DNA from 3 places in the Pseudomonas chaetocerotis genome. Region 3 is predicted to be linked to each of the others. Evidence: predicted binding sites of a transcription regulator. Region 3 holds the regulator's gene; each other region holds the start of a gene.
The links. Region 3 encodes sigma-54, which starts transcription at its own class of promoters, with help from an activator protein. Its sites were predicted from a motif close to ANTGGCATNNANNTTGCTNT; they were not measured.
Positions count from the first base shown of each region.

Region 1: a site for sigma-54 is predicted at 968-987, ahead of nirB (nitrite reductase large subunit NirB). Genes of this name have one in related genera too.
Region 2: a site for sigma-54 is predicted at 1,630-1,649, ahead of flgB (flagellar basal body rod protein FlgB). Genes of this name have one in related genera too.

Region 1 is NZ_JACFYX020000011.1:172,374-175,304, reverse strand. Features, by position in the region: gene H3221_RS19560 (bifunctional protein-serine/threonine kinase/phosphatase) at 1-861, shown strand, start outside; gene nirB (nitrite reductase large subunit NirB) at 1,217-2,931, shown strand, end outside.
Region 2 is NZ_JACFYX020000007.1:285,911-288,841, reverse strand. Features, by position in the region: gene H3221_RS14830 (chemotaxis protein CheV) at 1-507, shown strand, start outside; gene cheR (protein-glutamate O-methyltransferase CheR) at 551-1,378, shown strand; gene flgB (flagellar basal body rod protein FlgB) at 1,698-2,105, shown strand; gene flgC (flagellar basal body rod protein FlgC) at 2,117-2,560, shown strand; gene flgD (flagellar hook assembly protein FlgD) at 2,583-2,931, shown strand, end outside.
Region 3 is NZ_JACFYX020000001.1:260,051-262,981, reverse strand. Features, by position in the region: gene ptsN (PTS IIA-like nitrogen regulatory protein PtsN) at 1-464, opposite strand, end outside; gene hpf (ribosome hibernation-promoting factor, HPF/YfiA family) at 477-785, opposite strand; gene H3221_RS01285 (RNA polymerase factor sigma-54) at 885-2,378, opposite strand; gene lptB (LPS export ABC transporter ATP-binding protein) at 2,569-2,931, opposite strand, start outside.

The DNA.
Region 1 (2,931 bases), on a different contig from region 3:
TCGCGCCAGTCGCTGATCTACCGGGTTCGCGACGCGGGCAACCTGCCCTGGCTGCTCAAGACCCTGCCGGCCAGCCGTGCCGGCGAGGAGCAGGCCGGCCCGGGGCTGCTGCAGGAGGAATGGTTCCTGCGCCGCGTCGCCGGTCGCCACTTCCCCGAGTTGCATGCTCTACCGCAGCGCCAGCATCTGTATTACGTGCAGCGCGAATATGCCGGCCAGACCCTGGCCGCACGCCTGCAGCAGCATGGCCCGCTGAGCCTGGCCGACTGGCAGGACCTGGCGCCGCGCCTGATCAAGGCGCTCGGCCTGTTGCACAGGCGCAATATCATCCACCGCGACATCAAGCCCGAGAACCTGCTGCTCGGCGACGACGGCGAACTGCGCGTGCTCGACTTCGGCCTGGCCTACTGCCCGGGCCTGACCCGCGACGAGGCCCACAGCCTGCCCGGCACGCCTAGCTATATTGCCCCCGAAGCCTTCGCAGGCAGCACTCCCAGTACGCAGCAGGACCTCTACGCCGCGGGCGTGACGCTCTATCACCTGCTCACTGGCCACTATCCCCACGGCGAGGTCGAGGCCTTTCAGCACCCGCGCTTCGGTCAGCCAGTGCCGGCCAGCCGCTACCGCCCGGATCTGCCGGCGTGGCTCGATGAGGTCTTGAACCGCGCGGTAGCCGCCGCCCCAGCGCAGCGCTTCGAAACCGCCGAGGAGTGGCTGCTGGCCCTGGAAAGTGGCGAACGTCAGTCTCTGAACAACCGCCCGCGACCGCTGCTGGAGCGCGAGCCGCTGCTGGTGTGGCGCAGCATGGCGCTAGTGTCGCTGCTGCTCAACCTGCTGCTGACGTTCCTGCTGCTCAAATAGCCGGCTGCGCACCAAAGCGGCGCCAAACGCCTCGCAACGGTGCAAAAAACCGCTCCACAGATCCAGCCAAATGGCTGAAAAGCCTGAAAAACCCTGATCTGATCGAGTTGGCACAAGGTCTGCATTCGCACTGCCACAAACTACATAAAGCGCGACCTTCAACGAAGAAGGCTGCACTTCCCGATAGAACGGGACCTGGACAAAGGCGTCCTCGCTAGGTGACTAGCGGGACGCCTTTTTTGTTTTTTATGGCCTGCCATCCCTGGCGGCCACTCTTCGAGCCGTCGCGGAGCGACGTTAAACATTGCTCCCGACAATTTTTTCGACCGTGATTTTTCTTCAGGAGATGGCCGGCATGCAAAAACTCAAGCTGGTGATGATCGGCAACGGCATGGCGGGTGTGCGCACCCTCGAAGAGCTGCTCAAGCTCGCCCCCGACCTCTACGACATCACCGTGTTCGGCGCCGAGCCGCACCCCAACTACAACCGCATCCTGCTCTCCCCCGTGCTGGCTGGCGAGCAGACCTTCGAGGAGATCGTGCTCAACGATCTGAACTGGTACGCGGAAAACGACATCAAGCTGTTGCTCGGGCGCAAGGTAGTCAGGATCGACCGCAGGAAGCGTGTGGTGATCGCTGACGATGGCAGCGAAGCCGAGTACGACCGCCTGCTCATTGCCACCGGTTCCAACCCCTTCATTCTGCCGATCCCGGGCAAGGACCTGGCCGGTGTGATCGGCTACCGCGACATCGCCGACACCCAGATGATGATGGACACCGCCAAGACCCATAAGCACGCGGTGGTCATCGGCGGCGGCCTGCTCGGCCTGGAAGCGGCCAACGGCCTCAAGCTGCGCGGCATGGACGTGACCGTGGTGCATATCGGCGACTGGCTGCTGGAACGCCAGCTGGACCGCACCGCTGGCGAGCTACTGCAAAAATCCCTGGAAGACCGTGGCCTGAAGTTCCTCCTGCCCAAGCACACCGCCGAGCTGCTGGACAACGGCGAAGGCCGCGTCTGTGCGGTGAAGTTCAAGGACGGCGAAGTGATCCCTGCCGACTTGGTGGTGATGGCCGCCGGCATTCGCCCCAACAGCGAGCTGGCCGAGAGCGCCGGCATCGCCTGTAACCGCGGCATTCTGGTCAACGACACCATGCAGACCTATGACCCGCGCGTCTACGCCATCGGCGAGTGCGCCAGCCACCGCGGCATCGCCTACGGACTGGTGGCGCCGCTGTTCGAACAGGCCAAGGTCTGCGCCAATCACCTGGCCCAGCTCGGCTACTCGCGCTACCAAGGCTCTGTGACCTCGACCAAGCTCAAGGTCACCGGTATCGACCTGTTCTCCGCCGGCGAATTCATGGGCGCAGAGGGCACCGAAACCATCACCCTCTCCGACCCCATCGGCGGCGTGTACAAGAAGCTGGTGATCAAGGACGACGTGCTGGTCGGTGCCTGCCTGTACGGCGACACCGCCGATGGCGGCTGGTACTTCCGCCAGATCCGCGAAAACCATAACGTCAGCGAGATCCGCGACCACCTGATGTTCGGCGAGGGCGCCATCGGCGACGTTGGCCACCAGGGCGCAGGCAAAACCGCCAACATGCCCGACAGCATGGAAATCTGCGGCTGCAACGGCGTGTGCAAGGGCACCATCGTCAAGGCCATCCAGGAAAACGGCCTGTTCTCGGTCGACGAGGTCAAGAAGCACACCAAGGCCGCCAGCTCCTGCGGCTCCTGCGCCGGTCTGGTCGAGCAGATCCTGATCAGCACCGTCGGCGGCGCTGCGGACGTCAAACCCAAAAGCGAAAAGGCCATCTGCGGCTGCTCCGATCTCAACCACGGGCAAATCCGCCAGGCAATCCGCGAGCAGCACCTGACCTCCATGGCGCAGACCATGGTGTTTCTCAACTGGAGCACGCCCAACGGCTGCGCCACCTGCCGCCCGGCGCTGAACTACTACCTGATCTCCACCTGGCCGGGCGAGGCCAAGGACGATCCACAATCGCGCCTGATCAACGAACGCGCCCACGCCAATATCCAGAAGGACGGCACCTACTCGGTGGTGCC
Region 2 (2,931 bases), on a different contig from region 3:
TTGGTCGAGATCATCGATGTGGAGAAGATTCTTGCCGAAGTCGCGCCGACCTCGGAAGTGATCTCCGCTGGCGTGATCGATGAGCAGGTGCAGAGTCAGGCAGTGACCAAGCATGTGCTGATCGTCGATGACTCCTCGGTGGCACGCAAGCAGGTTTCGCGCTGTCTGCAGACCGTTGGCGTTGAGGTCACGGCTCTGAACGATGGCCGTGAGGCGCTCAATTACCTCAAGAAAATGGCGGACGAGGGGCATAATCCCGACAAGGAACTGCTGATGCTGATTTCCGACATCGAGATGCCCGAGATGGACGGATATACGTTGACTACGGAGATTCGCAGCGATCCGCGCATGCAGAAGCTGCATATCCTCCTGCATACTTCGCTTTCCGGTGTGTTCAACCAGGCGATGGTGAAGAAGGTCGGCGCTGACGACTTCCTCGCCAAGTTCAAGCCAGATGATCTGGCGGCGCGGGTGGTCGATCGCATTCGTGTATCGGATGGGGGCTGAAGGGTGACCTTCGGCGAATGTTATGGTTGCAGAGGCGGCACTAGTGTCTTCAGGTAATTTGGATTTCGAGCAGTTCCGGACTTTCCTGGAAAAGGCCTGCGGTATTCTGCTTGGCAGCAACAAGCAGTACCTGGTCTCCAGCCGTCTGAACAAGCTGATGGAACAGAACGGTATCAAGACCCTGGGCGAGCTGGTGCAGCGCATGCAAAGCCAGCCGCGCGGAGGGCTGCGCGAGCAGGTCGTAGATGCCATGACCACCAACGAGACCCTGTGGTTTCGTGACACTTATCCCTTCGAGGTGCTCAAGAATCGCGTGTTGCCGGAGTTGATCAAGGCTTATCCGGCCCAGCGCCTGCGTATCTGGTCGGCAGCCTGCTCGTCCGGTCAGGAGCCTTACTCGCTGTCGATGTCCATCGATGAGTTCGAACGCACCAATCTCGGTCAGCTCAAGGCAGGTGTGCAGATCGTTGCCACCGACCTTTCGCCGTCGATGCTGGCCAATTGCAAATCCGGTGAGTACGACAGCCTTGCCATGGGGCGAGGCCTTGCACAGGAGCGTTTGCAGCGCTATTTCGATCCCAAGGGGCCGGGGCGTTGGCAGGTCAAGGCTCCCATCAAGAGCCGTGTCGAGTTCCGCCCACTGAATTTGCTGGACAGCTACGCGGCATTGGGCAAGTTCGACATCGTCTTCTGCCGCAACGTGCTGATCTACTTCTCGGCAGACGTGAAGAAGGACATCCTCACGCGCATCCACGCCACCTTGAAACCGGGCGGATATCTGTTTCTTGGCGCCTCCGAGGCACTCAATGGCCTACCGGACAAGTACCAGATGGTGCAGTGCAGTCCGGGGATCATCTACAAGGCCAAATAGGCGCAAGGCATGTTTGGTATCAGCAGCGGGAGGCCTTTGGCCTCCCGTTTGCGTTTCTGAGCTCTGAAAACCATGGGCTCGGTAGGGTGCGCCGTGCGCACCAGTGGTTTGGTGTGATGGTGAAGAGGGGCGGCGGCAATCTGCCCGATCAGCTTTGCCGCTTCCTTGCCTGGGGCGGTAATACTTTGCCGCTTTGCCGCTTTCGATCGTGTAATTTGATCTCAAGCCATTGATTTATAAGTAATTAAATATATGGCACAGCCTTTGCTCTATCTCTGGCAACAGTGATCAGACGGCCCTTGTGGCAAAGGTTCAGAGCATGAGCATCAACTTCGGCAGAGCACTCGGCATCCATGAGCAGGCACTCGGCTTTCGCGCCCAGCGTGCCGAGGTGCTGGCGAACAACATCGCCAACGCCGATACGCCGAACTACAAGGCTCGTGATCTGGACTTCGCCAGTGTGCTGGCCGAGCAGAACAGCCGCATGCAGCGTGGCGGCGTTGCCCTGAATCGCACCGACACTCGCCACATCCCGGCCGAGGGTGTGAGCAGTGGCGATGCTGAGCTGCCTTATCGTACGCCGTTCCACGCGTCGCTGGATCAGAACACCGTCGACCTGCAGATCGAGCAATCGAACTACGCCGAAAACGCGGTGCAGTTCCAGGCCAGCTTCACCTTTCTCAATAGCAAATTCAAAGGGCTGACCAATGCCCTGCGCGGCGAATAAGGAGCGCGATCATGTCCCTTGCCAGTGTCTTCAACATCGCCGGAACCGGAATGAGTGCCCAGAGCACTCGCCTGAACACTATTTCCAGCAACATCGCCAACGCCGAGACCGTTTCCTCGAGCCTGGATCAGACCTACCGCGCTCGCCACCCGGTGTTCGCCACTGTCTTTCAGCAGGCACAAGACGGAGGCCGTGGCTCGCTGTTCGCTGAGCAGGATGAAGCCGGGCGCGGTGTGCAGGTGCTGGGCGTGATCGAGGATCAGGGCAGCCTGATGCCGCGCTATGAGCCTGATCATCCGATGGCCAACGCCGATGGTTATGTCTACTACCCGAACGTCAACGTGGTCGAGGAAATGGCCGACATGATTTCCGCCAGTCGTGCCTTCCAGACCAACGTTGAAATGATGAATACCGCCAAACAGATGCTGCAGCGCGTGCTGACCCTGGGTCAGTAAGACGAGACGAGGAAATCAGGGTATGAGCACCGTAAACGGCACGAGCTCAGTACTGGATCAGTACCAGCTCAAACAGGATGCACCGAAAAGCAATGACCTCGGCAAGAACGAGTTCCTCAATTTGCTGGTGGCGCAACTCAACAACCAGAACCCGCTGGAGCCTCAGGGTAACGGTGAATTCATTGCCCAGTTGGCGCAATTCAGCCAGGTCGAAGGCATCGAGAAACTCAACACCAGCATGGGCTCGATGCTCTCCAGCTTTCAGTCTTCGCAGGCGTTGCAGGCGTCTTCTCTGGTCGGCCGCAAAGTGATCGTGCCGAGCGAGAAGGCCGTGGTCGATACCAGTGAAAGCTTCAAGGCCAGCACTGTTC
Region 3 (2,931 bases):
TATTGACCGTTCTGAATGTCCACGACGACCTGGTAGAGATCTTCGCCGCTGTTGGCCTGGCGCAGACGTTCACGTACATCCTGGCGATCGAGCATGCTGGCTATCTGGCGCAGCAGTTCGAGATGCGCATCGGTTGCCGCCTCCGGCACCAGAAGCACGAACAGCAGATCGACGGGCACGCCGTCGATGGCGTCGAAGTCGACTGCCGTCTCCAGGTGCAGGACAGCACTGATCGGGGCACTGCAGCCGGCCAGGCGGCAGTGGGGAATGGCAATGCCGTTGCCGAAGCCGGTAGAGCCAAGCTTCTCGCGGGCGATGAGGCTTTCGAAGATGTCCTGGGCATCCAGGTCGGGCAGATCGCGCGCAACCACATTGGCGATCTGTTCGAGCACGCGTTTCTTGCTGCCGCCCGGCACGTTCACCAGGGAACGGCCGGGGGTCAGGATATTTTCAAGTCGGATCATGGATAGGGAATGTCAGCGGGCCGTGGCGCCTTGCAGGCGTTCTAGCTGCTTTTCCTTGTGCTTGATGAGTTGACGGTCGAGTTTATCGGCCAACAGGTCGATGGCAGCGTACATGTCCTGATGCTCGGCGTTGGCGACGACTTCGCCGCCAGCGATGTGCAGGGTGGCTTCGATCTTCTGCTTGAGTTTTTCGACCTCCATGGTCACCTGTACGTTGGTGATCTTGTCGAAGTGGCGTTCCAGTCGGCCTAGTTTCTCGCCGATATAGTCACGCAGGGCGTCGGTCACATCCAGCTGATGTCCACTGATGTTGACTTGCATACCGCTTTCTCCTTGTTGCCTTGTGTAAGAGACGGGTCTGGTTCGACCCGCCGCCGGAACACTTTGGCCTGAAGGCCTGAGGCCTTCAGTCGATCTGGCCTACATCAGTCGCTTGCGCTCACTGGAGGGCGCTATACCGAGGGACTCGCGATACTTGGCGACCGTCCGACGGGCGACTTGGATGCCTTGTGCTTCCAGTAAACCAGCGATCTTGCTGTCGCTCAACGGCTTTTTCGCGTTTTCTGCTGCAACCAGTTTTTTGATGATCGCGCGGATCGCGGTGGACGAGCATTCTCCGCCTTCAGAGGTGCTGACGTGGCTGGAGAAGAAATATTTCAGCTCGTAAATACCGCGCGGTGTGTGCATGAATTTCTGCGTGGTAACGCGTGAGATCGTCGACTCATGCATACCCACCGCTTCGGCGATGTCGTGCAGCACCAGGGGTTTCATCGCCTCGTCGCCGTAGTCGAGGAAACCACGCTGGTGCTCGACGATCTGCGTGGCCACCTTCATCAGCGTTTCGTTACGACTCTGCAGGCTCTTGATGAACCAGCGTGCTTCCTGCAGCTGGTTGCGCATGAAGGTGTTGTCGGCACTGGAGTCGGCGCGTTTGACGAAGCCGGCATATTGCGGATTGACCCGCAGGCGTGGCATGGCCTCCTGGTTCAGTTCCACCAGCCAGCGTTCGTTGTGCTTGCGCACGATGACGTCGGGCACGACGTATTCCGGTTCGCTGGATTCGATTTGCGAACCTGGACGCGGATTCAGGCGCTGGATCAGGTCGATGACCTGGCGCAGCTCGTCTTCCTTGAGCTTGGTGCGGCGCATCAGCTGGGCATAATCGCGGCTACCGAGCAGTTCCAGGTAGTCACCGACCACGCGTTGTGTCTCGCTCAGCCAAGGCGTGCCGGCAGGCAGTTGGCGCAGTTGCAGCAGCAGGCATTCGCGCAGATCGCGGGCGCCGATACCGGCCGGTTCGAACTGCTGGATGCGATGCAGCACCACTTCCACTTCGTCCAGTTCGACATCCAGCTCGGGGTCGAAGGATTCGGTGACTTCCTCTAGCGTTTCTTCGAGGTAACCGTCGTTGTTGATGCAGTCGATCAGGGTGGCCGCGATCAGGCGATCCTTGTCCGACATGGGCGCCAGGTTCAGCTGCCAGAGCAGGTGACTGTGCAGGCTCTCGCCGCTGGAAGTGCGGGTGGTGAAGTCCCACTCGTCATCATCGTTGCTGGGCAGGCTACTGGCGCTGGTCTGGTAGATGTCTTCCCAGGCGGTATCGACCGGCAACTCGTTGGGAATGCGCTCGCCCCACTCGCCCTCTTCCAGGTTATCCACCGTGGGGGTGGTTTCCTGGTAGCTCTCTTCCTTGCTCGGGGTCGGCGTGGCGCTTTCGGCGCCATCAGCCATTGGATCGCTGTTGTCGAAGTCGTCGCCGTCTTCCTGGCGCTCGAGCATGGGATTGGATTCCAGCGCCTCCTGGATTTCCTGTTGCAGGTCCAGGGTGGACAGTTGGAGGAGGCGGATAGCCTGTTGCAGCTGCGGGGTCATCGTCAGCTGCTGGCCCATCTTGAGGACTAGCGATGGTTTCATTGCAGACCTTAATTTACTGGCGAGTTACGCCTTCCACATCAGGGCGCCGAAGCGCCGCAGGAAGCAAATTATATGCCTGAACTTCTCGTTTTTGCCTAGGGGGTGCAATATTTCTGTAGCGAAATAGTGGGCAACCTACAGGCTGTTTTTGACGCAGCAGCGCCGAGCACAGTGGTTTTCACGCAGCCTGTTACAGGCGGAATTCATGGCCCAGATATACCTCTTTCACCGTCTGGTTGGCGAGGATGGTCTCGGCGTTACCCTCGGCGATCAGCTGTCCATCGTTGACGATGTAGGCGGTCTCGCAGATGTCCAGGGTTTCACGCACGTTGTGATCGGTGATCAGGATGCCGATGCCCTTGGCCTTGAGGTGATGGATGATCTGTTTGATATCGCCCACCGAGATCGGATCTACCCCGGCAAAGGGTTCGTCGAGCAGGATGAACTTGGGGTTGGTCGCCAGGGCTCGGGCAATCTCCACGCGGCGTCGTTCACCGCCGGACAGGCTCATGCCGAGATTGTCGGCGATATGGTGGATATGGAATTCCTGCAG